3 regions of the Massilia sp. LjRoot122 genome follow, and region 2 is predicted to be linked to each of the others. Evidence: predicted binding sites of a transcription regulator. Region 2 holds the regulator's gene; each other region holds the start of a gene.
What was found. Region 2 encodes sigma-54, which starts transcription at its own class of promoters, with help from an activator protein. Its sites were predicted from a motif close to TGGCANGNAANCTGCTTT; they were not measured.
Positions count from the first base shown of each region.

Region 1: ACSQ25_RS07790 (ammonium transporter) is a predicted target of sigma-54. The motif match lies at 1,215-1,232, and genes of this name have one in related genera.
Region 3: ACSQ25_RS20065 (PEP-CTERM sorting domain-containing protein) is a predicted target of sigma-54. The motif match lies at 1,864-1,881, and genes of this name have one in related genera.

Region 1 covers NZ_CAXUPB020000001.1:1,769,163-1,772,433, forward strand. Annotated here, with positions in the region: gene ACSQ25_RS07790 (ammonium transporter) at 1-1,167, opposite strand, end outside; gene ACSQ25_RS07795 (hypothetical protein) at 1,384-1,701, shown strand; gene ACSQ25_RS07800 (acyltransferase family protein) at 1,643-2,758, opposite strand; gene ACSQ25_RS07805 (STAS domain-containing protein) at 3,092-3,271, shown strand, end outside.
Region 2 covers NZ_CAXUPB020000001.1:5,093,260-5,096,530, forward strand. Annotated here, with positions in the region: gene ACSQ25_RS22410 (enoyl-CoA hydratase/isomerase family protein) at 1-663, opposite strand, end outside; gene hpf (ribosome hibernation-promoting factor, HPF/YfiA family) at 803-1,156, opposite strand; gene ACSQ25_RS22420 (RNA polymerase factor sigma-54) at 1,215-2,687, opposite strand; gene lptB (LPS export ABC transporter ATP-binding protein) at 2,687-3,271, opposite strand, start outside.
Region 3 covers NZ_CAXUPB020000001.1:4,578,081-4,581,351, forward strand. Annotated here, with positions in the region: gene ACSQ25_RS20045 (hybrid sensor histidine kinase/response regulator) at 1-190, shown strand, start outside; gene ACSQ25_RS20050 (HIT domain-containing protein) at 204-626, shown strand; gene map (type I methionyl aminopeptidase) at 623-1,390, opposite strand; gene ACSQ25_RS20060 (ParD-like family protein) at 1,387-1,599, opposite strand; gene ACSQ25_RS20065 (PEP-CTERM sorting domain-containing protein) at 1,920-2,483, shown strand; gene ACSQ25_RS20070 (AI-2E family transporter) at 2,554-3,271, opposite strand, start outside.

The DNA.
Region 1 (3,271 bases), 3.3 Mb from region 2:
CTTGTGTATCGACAGGTCGGCGCCGTTGAACTCCTCTTCGGGATCGAGACGGATGCCGACGGTTTTCTTCAGCACGCCGTAAATGATCAAGCCGGATACGAACGCAATCCCGATGCCCAGCAGCGTACCGAGCAGCTGTGCGAAAAAGGAGACGCTGCCCAGCCCGCCGAACACTTGTTGGCCAAAGACTCCGGCCGCGACACCTCCCCAGGCGCCGCACAGGCCGTGCAGGGGCCACACGCCCAGCACGTCGTCGATCTTCCATTTGTTTTGCGTGAGCGTGAACATCCAGACGAAGACGCCGCCGGCGATGGCGCCGGTGACCAGCGCGCCCAGCGGATGCATCAGGTCCGAGCCGGCACAGATGGCAACCAGGCCGGCCAGCGGTCCATTATAGGCAAAACCGGGGTCGTTTTTACCAGCCAGGACGGCGGTCAGCGTGCCGCCCACCATCGCCATCAGCGAGTTGAGCGCTACCAGCCCGTTGATCTTGTCCAGCGTTTGGGCACTCATCACATTGAAGCCGAACCAGCCGACCGCCAGCACCCAGGCGCCCAGTGCCAGGAAGGGGATGCTCGACGGCGGGTGGGCGGACATGGCGCCGTTCTTCGAATAACGACCCCGGCGCGCCCCGAGCAGCATCACGGCCGGCAGCGCCACCCAGCCGCCGACCGCATGGACGACCACGGAGCCGGCGAAATCATGAAACTCCATGCCGAATGTTCCCTTCAGCCAGGCCTGGATGCCGAAGTTGTGGTTCCAGACGATGCCCTCGAAGAAGGGGTAGACGAAGCCGACCAGCAAGGCGGTCGCCACCAGCTGCGGATGGAATCGCGCGCGTTCTGCGATGCCGCCGGAAATAATTGCGGGGATCGCCGCGGCGAAGGTCAGGAGGAAAAAGAACTTGACCAGCTCGAAGCCATTGCGCGCGCTGAGCGTTTCCGCATCAGAAAAGAAGTTGACGCCATAGGCGATGCTGTAGCCGATGAAAAAGTACGCAATGGTCGAGACTGCGAAGTCGACCAGGATTTTGACGAGGGCATTGACCTGGTTTTTCTTGCGGACCGTACCGAGTTCGAGGAAGGCAAAACCGGCGTGCATCGCCAGGATGAGGATTGCGCCGAGCAGAATGAACAAGGTGTCGGCGCCGTGTTTGAGTGCATCCATCCGAAAACTTTCTAAAAAGGTGCAAAACTGGGACAGGAGCATGTCTCCATGCAAGATCCGGGCCGACTCTGCATCATCTAGCACGGCGCTTTCATCCCTTAATCCGTGCGGTCCGCCGTTTTTCGCACCAGAAGAATGCAGGAGATGCACCAATTTGAGATATCGGATGCACGGGGCGATGCACCAATATCGGGACACTGCGAGATTCGAGGCAGCTTGAGGCACCACAATAAGCGCCAGCAGCGTGGGGGCTCCTGCGATTTCGATCGCGAACGCTGGGCACAGGCGGACCGTGTCGGGCGTGGCTGCATGATGGCGTCCTTCCTCGACAAGCACCCGGCGGCAGGCATGTCGGTCGTCGAGCTGAAGTTGTGGCTGGGCGAGCCCAGCACCTATGCCGACTTCGAGGACCCGGCCTACCTGGTCGCGCAAGCCGCGGCGAACGGTGGCGCGGTCAGGGAACAGCTGCTGGTGTTCAGGATCGACCGGCTAAGCGGCCGGGTGATCGAGGCCGTTCTGCGCCCGCCAGGCTAGCGCGGCCCGCCACGCTCTGGCGGGATTGGCCGAGCACATTGCCCAGCGGCGTCTCGACCCGTTTGAAGAAGGCCGCGCCGGCCACCAGGCTGGCGATCCACGCGACGAGCATGCCGAATGCCTGCGCGTACGCGTGCTCCGGGACGAAACGTGTAAAGGCTGCGTTCACCATCAGGCAGACCGGGAAATGCACGAGGAAGACGGAAAACGAGATCTTGCCCGCGTAATCGACGGCAGGCAGCGCCCAGCCAGCGCGGGACAGCGGCCGGATGCGGCCAAACAGGAACAGGGCGCAGGCGACCACCAGGGCCAGGGCAATCCGGCTGCGGAATTCCAGTACCAGGGCCAGCAAGGGCAGCAGCAGCAGCGCGGCCAGCAAGGGCGCGACGGCGCCGGGCCGGCGCTGCGGATCGCTCGCCCACCATGCGAGCGCACCCAGTCCGTAGCTGCCGAAGAAGTAGGGCGCCCACACGTCCCAGTCCGCGTCCAGGTTGAAGTGCAGCAGCGAGGCGGCGACGCCGGCCGCAACCAGGCCGGGCAGCAGCCAGCCGGGCGAGCGAGCTCCGTCCCGTTGCCCGGACAACCATGCGAGCAGCGTCATCAGGGCATACAACTGGAAATCGATCGCCACATACCAGGCGCCCGCGGACAGGGACTCGAAGCCGAGCACGCCGTGCAGCATGAGCGCATGCGCGCCCAGCTGCAGCGCGGTCGGTGCAGGCGAGATCGAATCGTGCGTCATCAAGCCGGCAGCCCAGCCGGAGGCGATCACGGCCAGCAGCATCGCGACAAAAAAAGGCGGCGCCAGCTTGATATAGCGCCGCCAGATGAGGTGCAAGGGATTGCCCATCCGGGGAAGGCCATCCGGTGCCAGCGATTTCGCCGCGAGAAAGCCGCCAATGACCAGGAAGACCTGCACGGCAATGCGCGCGTGGTCGCCGAGCCAGTCGATGAGGGAGGGCAGGATGTCGCGCGCTCGGTCGGCCATGGGGCCGTAGAAGGCCAGGTGATGCAGGACGATCAGCTGTGCCGCGAGTCCTTTCAGCAGGTTGATCAAGACAAGCGGCCTCTGGCTTGTGCCTACTACGTTCGTCACCACGCAATACCAACCTTCCCAACAATGCGGCGCCCGGCATGGATGAGGCAGGAGTGCGGTAATACCGCCGGGCGGCGGCATTGTAGCCGAGCAGGCAAGGACGGGCCCACGCGATATCCAGCAGTAATGAGTCGGTTCGACGCGCCAGCAAAAGCCGCCGCGCACGACACAACTGTGTCGTAACCACAATGCAAGAAGTGTTATAGTCGATCATTTCGTAAACGATGGGATCGCGCGTCCTTGTTCCGCGCAGCGCCCACTGATTTCAACCATCCAAACCTAGGAATCGCACAGATGACCACGAAGGATTACGCCGCCCGCATCAGCCAGCTCATCCAGGAACACCAGGCCGAGATCGGCGCTGAGTGGACGACGCAGCTCGAGGCAATGATCGTGCGCGGCAGCTCCAGCTCGAAGGAGCAGCTGCGCAGCCACTGCCAGCAATTCATCGCGGCGCTCGCCACCGCCTCCCGC
Region 2 (3,271 bases):
CTGTGACGCGAAGCTGCGGATCGACGCCGGCAGCTGCGCGCCCGGGGTCGACTCCACCAGCGCCATCAGGCCGGCCAGCTCGGCGCCCGGCACGAACACGTCCGCCAGCCCCACGTAGAGCGCGTCGGCCGCGCCGATCGTCAGGCCAGTCAGGCCCAGGTACTGGCCCAGCTGGCCCGGCGCGTGCGACAGGAAGTGGCTGCCGCCGACGTCCGGGAACAGGCCGATGTTCACCTCGGGCATGGCCATCTTGGTGCGCTCGGTCACGATGCGCAGGCCGCAGTCCGGGCCGCCCTGGGCGATGCCCATGCCGCCGCCCATCACCACGCCGTCCATCACGGCAATGTAGGGTTTCGGGTAGAAATGGATCAGGTGGTTGAGCGCGTATTCTTCGGTGAAGAAATCTTCCAGCAGGGCGCTGCCGCCAGTCGGGCCGACCTGGCCCATCTCGTGGAAGAAGCGGATGTCGCCGCCGGCGCACAAGGCCTTCTCGCTGCTGCTGGTGATGACCACCGCCTCGATGCCCGCATCATCCTTCCACTGCAGCAAAATGGCGGTCAGGGCGCGCACCATGTCGAGCGAGAGGGAGTTCAGGGCTTTCGGCCGGTCGAGCGTGATGACGCCGGTGCGGTTGGCGACGCGGGTCAGGACGGTATCGGTCATGATGGTGTGCTGTGGTCGAAAAGACATGCATTCTACAGAACACCTGCGTAAAACTGGAAGCGTCGAAAAGTAACAAGCGCAGTAAACGCAAAAAGGGCGTCCCCTCAGACGCCCTTGCTGGTGTGCGGTCGCCCGTTATTTACGCGGCGGCGGCTTCTCCGTTGTCCGGAAGGCGCTTGTGCGCCACGTGGTTATGGTCTTGAAGCATGGATTTGTGTTTCAGAACCTGCCTGTCCAGCCTGTCCATCAGCGTGTCGATCGCTGCGTACAGATCCTGCGCCGCGCTTGCCACATGCAAAATCTTGCCCGATACCTGAAGGTTAATCTCGGCCTTTTGCCGCTTTTCTTTTTCGGTGAGGTTATCGATGGCAAGGAACACGTGGGTGTCGATCACGTGATCAAAATGGCGGGTGATGCGCTCGAGCTTATTCTGAACGTATTCACGGATGGCGGGGGTGACTTCGAGATGGTGGCCGCTGATTGTGAGGTTCATACACACTCCTTAGGGAAGGTGCCCTGCCCGCGCCACAAGGTGAGAGTGGGCAGTAGCTTTACAGGGATTTGCGGAGGCTGACGGGCGGAATCTTGAGCGCTTCACGGTACTTGGCAACCGTCCTGCGCGCGATGACCATACCTTGTTCCCCGAGCATCTCCGCGATCTTGCTGTCGGATAATGGGTTCCTAGGGTCTTCTGCTCCTGTCAATTGCGCAATGAGTGCGCGGATCGCCGTCGAGGAGGCTTCTCCCCCCGCTTCGGTGGCGACGTGGCTTCCGAAGAAGTACTTCAGCTCGAACATGCCGTGCGGGGTCAGCATGTATTTCTGCGTGGTTACACGTGAGATCGTGCTCTCGTGTAGGCCTAGTGTATCAGCTATCTCACGCAAAACAAGAGGGCGCATGGCAACCGCGCCGTGGCTGAAAAAGTTGCGCTGGCGCTCGACAATTGCCTCGGCGACACGCAGGATCGTGTCGAAACGCTGGCGCATATTCTTGATCAGCCACTTGGCTTCCTGCAGCTGTGCGCCCATCTGGCTTTCGCTCTTTCCCTGCTTGAGCAGGTTGGCGTACAGGGAGTTCACGCGCAGCTTCGGCATCACGTCCGGATTCAGCGACACCGCCCAGCCGCTCTTGGCGCGCCGCACGATCACGTCCGGCACCACGTAGTCGGACACGCCCGCGCCGAAGGCCGCGCCGGGGTGCGGATTGCACTGGCGGACCACGGCCTGCACTTCGCGCAGGTCTTCGTCGTCGCAGTCGAGCGCCTTCTTCAGCTTGGTGTACTCGCGCTGGGCGAACCAGGTCAAATACCCCTCGACGATCTTCAGGGCCAGGCGCCGCGTTACCATGGGCACGCCCGGCATACGGCGGATCTGCAGCGCCAGGCACTCGGCCGCGCTGCGCGCGCCGACGCCGACCGGATCGAGGCTCTGCACCAGCGCCAGCGCGCAGCGCAGCTCGTCCATCTCGATCTCGAGTTCTTCCGGCAGGCGCGCATGGATCTCGTCGAGCGGCTCTTCCAGGTAGCCGTTGTCGTCGAGCGCGTCGATCACCAGCTCGGCCAATGCGCGGTCGCGCTGGGTGCAAGCGCACATGCGGATCTGTTCGGCCAGGTGTTCGCGCAAGCTGATGCTCCCGGCTTCCAGCTGCGGGCGGCCATCCTCGTCGTCGCCGCTGCGGGCGCCGCCGCCCTCGCCGCCCCAGTCGCTGTCGGCCTCGCCGCGCTCGCCCTCGCTGCCGCCCTCATCGAAGCCCTCGCCTTCCGCCTTGGCGCCTTCTTCGGCCGCCGGCTGCGGCGCCGGCGCTTCGCCACTCGCCGGCGCGCTGTTGATGGCGCCGTCGGCCAGCAGGCGCACCGAGCGGTCGAGCGGATCGTCGAGCCGCTCGAGCAAGGGGTTGTCGTGCAGGATCTGCTCGATCTCCTGGTGCAGTTCGAGCGTGGACAGCTGCAGCAGCCGGATCGACTGCTGCAGCTGCGGCGTGAGCGCCAGGTGCTGCGAGGTGCGGAGCTGCAGGGATTGTTTCATTACATCCTGAAGTGTTCGCCGAGGTAGACGCGCCGCACGTTTTCGTTGGCGATGATGTCGTCAGGCCGGCCCGAGGCCAGCACCGCGCCCTGGTTGATGATGTAGGCGCGGTCGCAGATGCCGAGCGTCTCGCGCACATTGTGGTCGGTGATCAGGACGCCGATGTTGCGCTCTTTCAGAAAGCGCACGATGCGCTGGATCTCGATCACCGCGATCGGGTCGACCCCGGCGAATGGCTCGTCCAGCAGCACGAAGCGCGGATTGGTCGCCAGCGCGCGCGCGATCTCGACGCGGCGCCGTTCGCCGCCCGACAGCGACAGCGCCGGGTTCTCGCGCAGCTTCTCGATCTGCAGCTCGGCCAGCAGGGTGTCGAGGCGCTCGTTGATCTGGTCCTTGCTGAGCGGCTTGCCGTCCATGCGCTGCAGTTCCAGCACGGCGCGGATGTTGTCTTCCACCGTCAGCTTGCGGAACACCGAGGCTTCCTGCGGCAGGTAGGACAGGCCCAGCACCGCGCGCCGGTGGATCGGCAGGCTCGAGATGTCGGTGCCGTTGATGTCGATGGTGCCGGCGTCCGAGGGCACCAG
Region 3 (3,271 bases), 520 kb from region 2:
CTACGAGCTGGCGCGCCGCCTGCGCGCCACGGTCGCCGGCCAGAACATGCGCCTGATCGCCGCCACCGGCTGGGGCCAGGAGAAGGACCGCCAGCGCGCCCTCGACGCCGGCTTCGACCTCCATCTCACCAAGCCGATCGACTTCGAGCGGCTACGCAGCGCACTGGCGGGCCCCGGCCCTGGCCGATAAGGACGGAACCGACATGGACTACGACAGCAACAACCCCTTTGCGAAAATCCTGCGTGGCGAACTGCCTTGCGTGAAGGTCTATGAAGACGCGCATACGCTCGCGATCATGGACATCATGCCGCAGGCGCCGGGACATGTGCTGGTGCTGCCGAAAGAGCCGGCCGTCGAGCTGTTCGGCCTGTCCGACGAAGCCGCCGCGGCCTGCATCCGCAGCACCAAGAAGGTGGCGGCGGCCGTCAAGGCCGCCATGGGGACGCCCGGCATCATGGTCGCCCAGTTCAATGGCAGCGCGGCGGGCCAGACGGTCCCGCACGTGCACTTCCATATCGTCCCGCGCGAGCAGGCGGCTGCGCTCAAGCCGCATGCCACGGTGCCTGCCGATATCGAGGGACTGCGCGCGATCGCCGCCCGCATCGTGGCGGCCCTGGACGCTTAGTCCGGCGCCTTTTCTCCGGGGCGCAGGGTCAGCACCCGCACGCCCTGCCTTGTCACGGCGACGGTGTGCTCGAACTGCGCCGACAGCTGGCCGTCGCAGGTAACGACCGTCCAGCCGTCGTCTTCGGTGCGCACGGCATTGCGTCCCTGGTTGAGCATGGGCTCGATGGTGAAGGTCATCCCCTCCCGCAGCACCAGCCCGGTCCGCGGCCGGCCCCAGTGCAGCACCTGGGGCGGCTCGTGCATCTCGCGCCCGATGCCGTGCCCGCAGTATTCCTGGACCACCGAATAGCCGTGCTTGCGCGCGTGGCGCTCGATGGCATGGCCCACGTCGCCCAGGCGGGCGCCGGGACGCACGGCCTTGATCCCCTTCCACATCGCTTCGTAGGTCACCTGCACCAGCCGCCTGGCGGGGGCGGCGACCGTGCCGACGAGATAGGTCTTGCTGGAGTCGGCAATGTAGCCGTTCTTCTCGAGCGTGATGTCGAGGTTGACGATGTCGCCGTCCTGCAGGATCTCGGCCTCGGAAGGCACGCCATGGCAGACCACGCTGTTGCGGGACGAATTCAGCGCGTAGGCATAGCCGTACTGTCCCTTGCTGGCCGGGCGCGCCTCGAGCGGGTCGACGATGAAACGGTCGACCAAGTCGTTGACCTGCATGGTCGACATGCCGATCAGGCTCAGGCCGTCCAGGTGGGCGAACACGCCGGCCAGCAGCTTGCCTGACTCGGCCATCAGCGCGATTTCTTCCGGCCGCTTGATCATATTGTCACCGTGCTGATGCCGGCGAGATCGACTCCAGCAGCCTTGAGCTCCCTGGTAAGGAGCTCATTAAAGCTCAGCGTTGGATTCAACTCGCAGAGCATTCCCATCTTGATCCAGAAAACGGCTTGCCCATTGATCGAGCGGCACGAAGCGGTGCTCGCCCTGCGCAGCTGTTCATGAACCTCGTCGTCAATATTTACGATACCCACTATATGCTCCATATATGTTTCATATATGATACACAAAAGCAAAATATTCGCAAACAAGTTCTTTCTTCTTCATTAAAAACTGTTTTTAGGAACCATCTGATAACTCATCGCATTGTTTCCAAATTGAATAGTTCACAAAATTTCGATTAGTTATCGTTACAAAGATTTCCTGATAGCAGGTTAACCGTGTTTTGATTGTCGATTATATTTACAATCGGTTTCCCGGCCATAAAAACCATGTGATTACGCCCCGAATCGATAGGTTGGCACGCTCATTGCATATACAAACATGCAGTACAACTCTAACTTGGGGAAATGATATGAAATTTAACAAATCGCTGCTTGCCATCTCATTTGCACTGCTTTCCATGGTCACCGGGCATGCTAGTGCCGCGCTGATCGATACGGTTGTTTCAGTTCCAAACGACGAGATTCTTACCAACGGCAATCCGACTTTGGTCTACACACATGACCTGAGCGACCATGGGTTCATCGTGGGGTCGACCTTCTATAGCAGCGGTGTGCTGCTCGTTCGTCTTACCGACAACGGCGCTGCAAACAACCCGTCCGACGAAAGCGGTACCATTACCGTTGGTGATCAGATTCTGGCGATCAGCGCTATTCCAGACGGGACCAGGAATGACCCGTCTCCGGCAGGCGCACTGTTTGAAATCATCCTGAACAGTATGTCTCTGGCTGACCTGAATGATGACGGCATGCTGTCCGTGACCCTGGATCGGATCACGGGAAACTTCGCTTTTGCCGATTCGACCCTGACTCTGGTGGAACGGGAAGCTGATGTGCCGGAACCGTTTTCCATCGCGCTGCTCGGGGCTGGCGTCGCCGGCCTGTGCCTGAGCCGCCGCCGTGAACGCCGGACCTGAATCTCCGCGCCCGCGTCACAGGTAAGACGATGGCGCCACTTCCGGGTGGCGCCAACGCAAAAGTTCAGGCCTACTGTTCCTGCCGGATGACCCGATCCGGCGTCCCCGTCCATTCGCTCATCAGGGAATACCCGACCGCAAGCAGGGTCGGCCCGATGAACATGCCGACGAAGCCGAAGGCGATCACGCCGCCCAGCACGCCCAGCAGGGTCAGCAGGAAAGGCAGGCTGCTGCCGCGGCTGATCAGCATCGGGCGCACGATGTTGTCGACGCCGCTGATCAGGACCGTGCCCCAGATCACCATGAAGATCGCCCAGCCGGTTTCGTGCTGCAGGAACAGCCAGAAGGCCGCGCCGCCCCAGATGATGGGCGGACCCACCGGGATCAGGGACGAAATGAAGATCAGCACCGACAGCAGCGGCACCGCCGGCACGCCCGCGATGGCGAAGCCGATCGCCGCCACCAGGGCCTGCGCCAGCGCGGTACCGAGCAGGCCGTACATGACGCCGCGCACCGTCTGGCTCACCGTGTTCGAGACCGATTCGGCGCCCTCGCCCATCACCCGGCGCATGGTCACCGCGACCACGTCGAGCAGCGCCTTGCCGTCACGGTAAAAGAAGAAGCTGACGAAGGCGGCCAGGCTGAGCTGGACGACGCCGGTGCCGAGCATCAGGCCGCCCGCGATCAGGTAGCGCCGCGCCGGCTCCAGCATGCGCTGGGCCAGGGCGATCATCTGCTCGCGGCTGGCCACCAGCTGGCGCAGGTAGTTGTCGATCGTTTCGCCCACC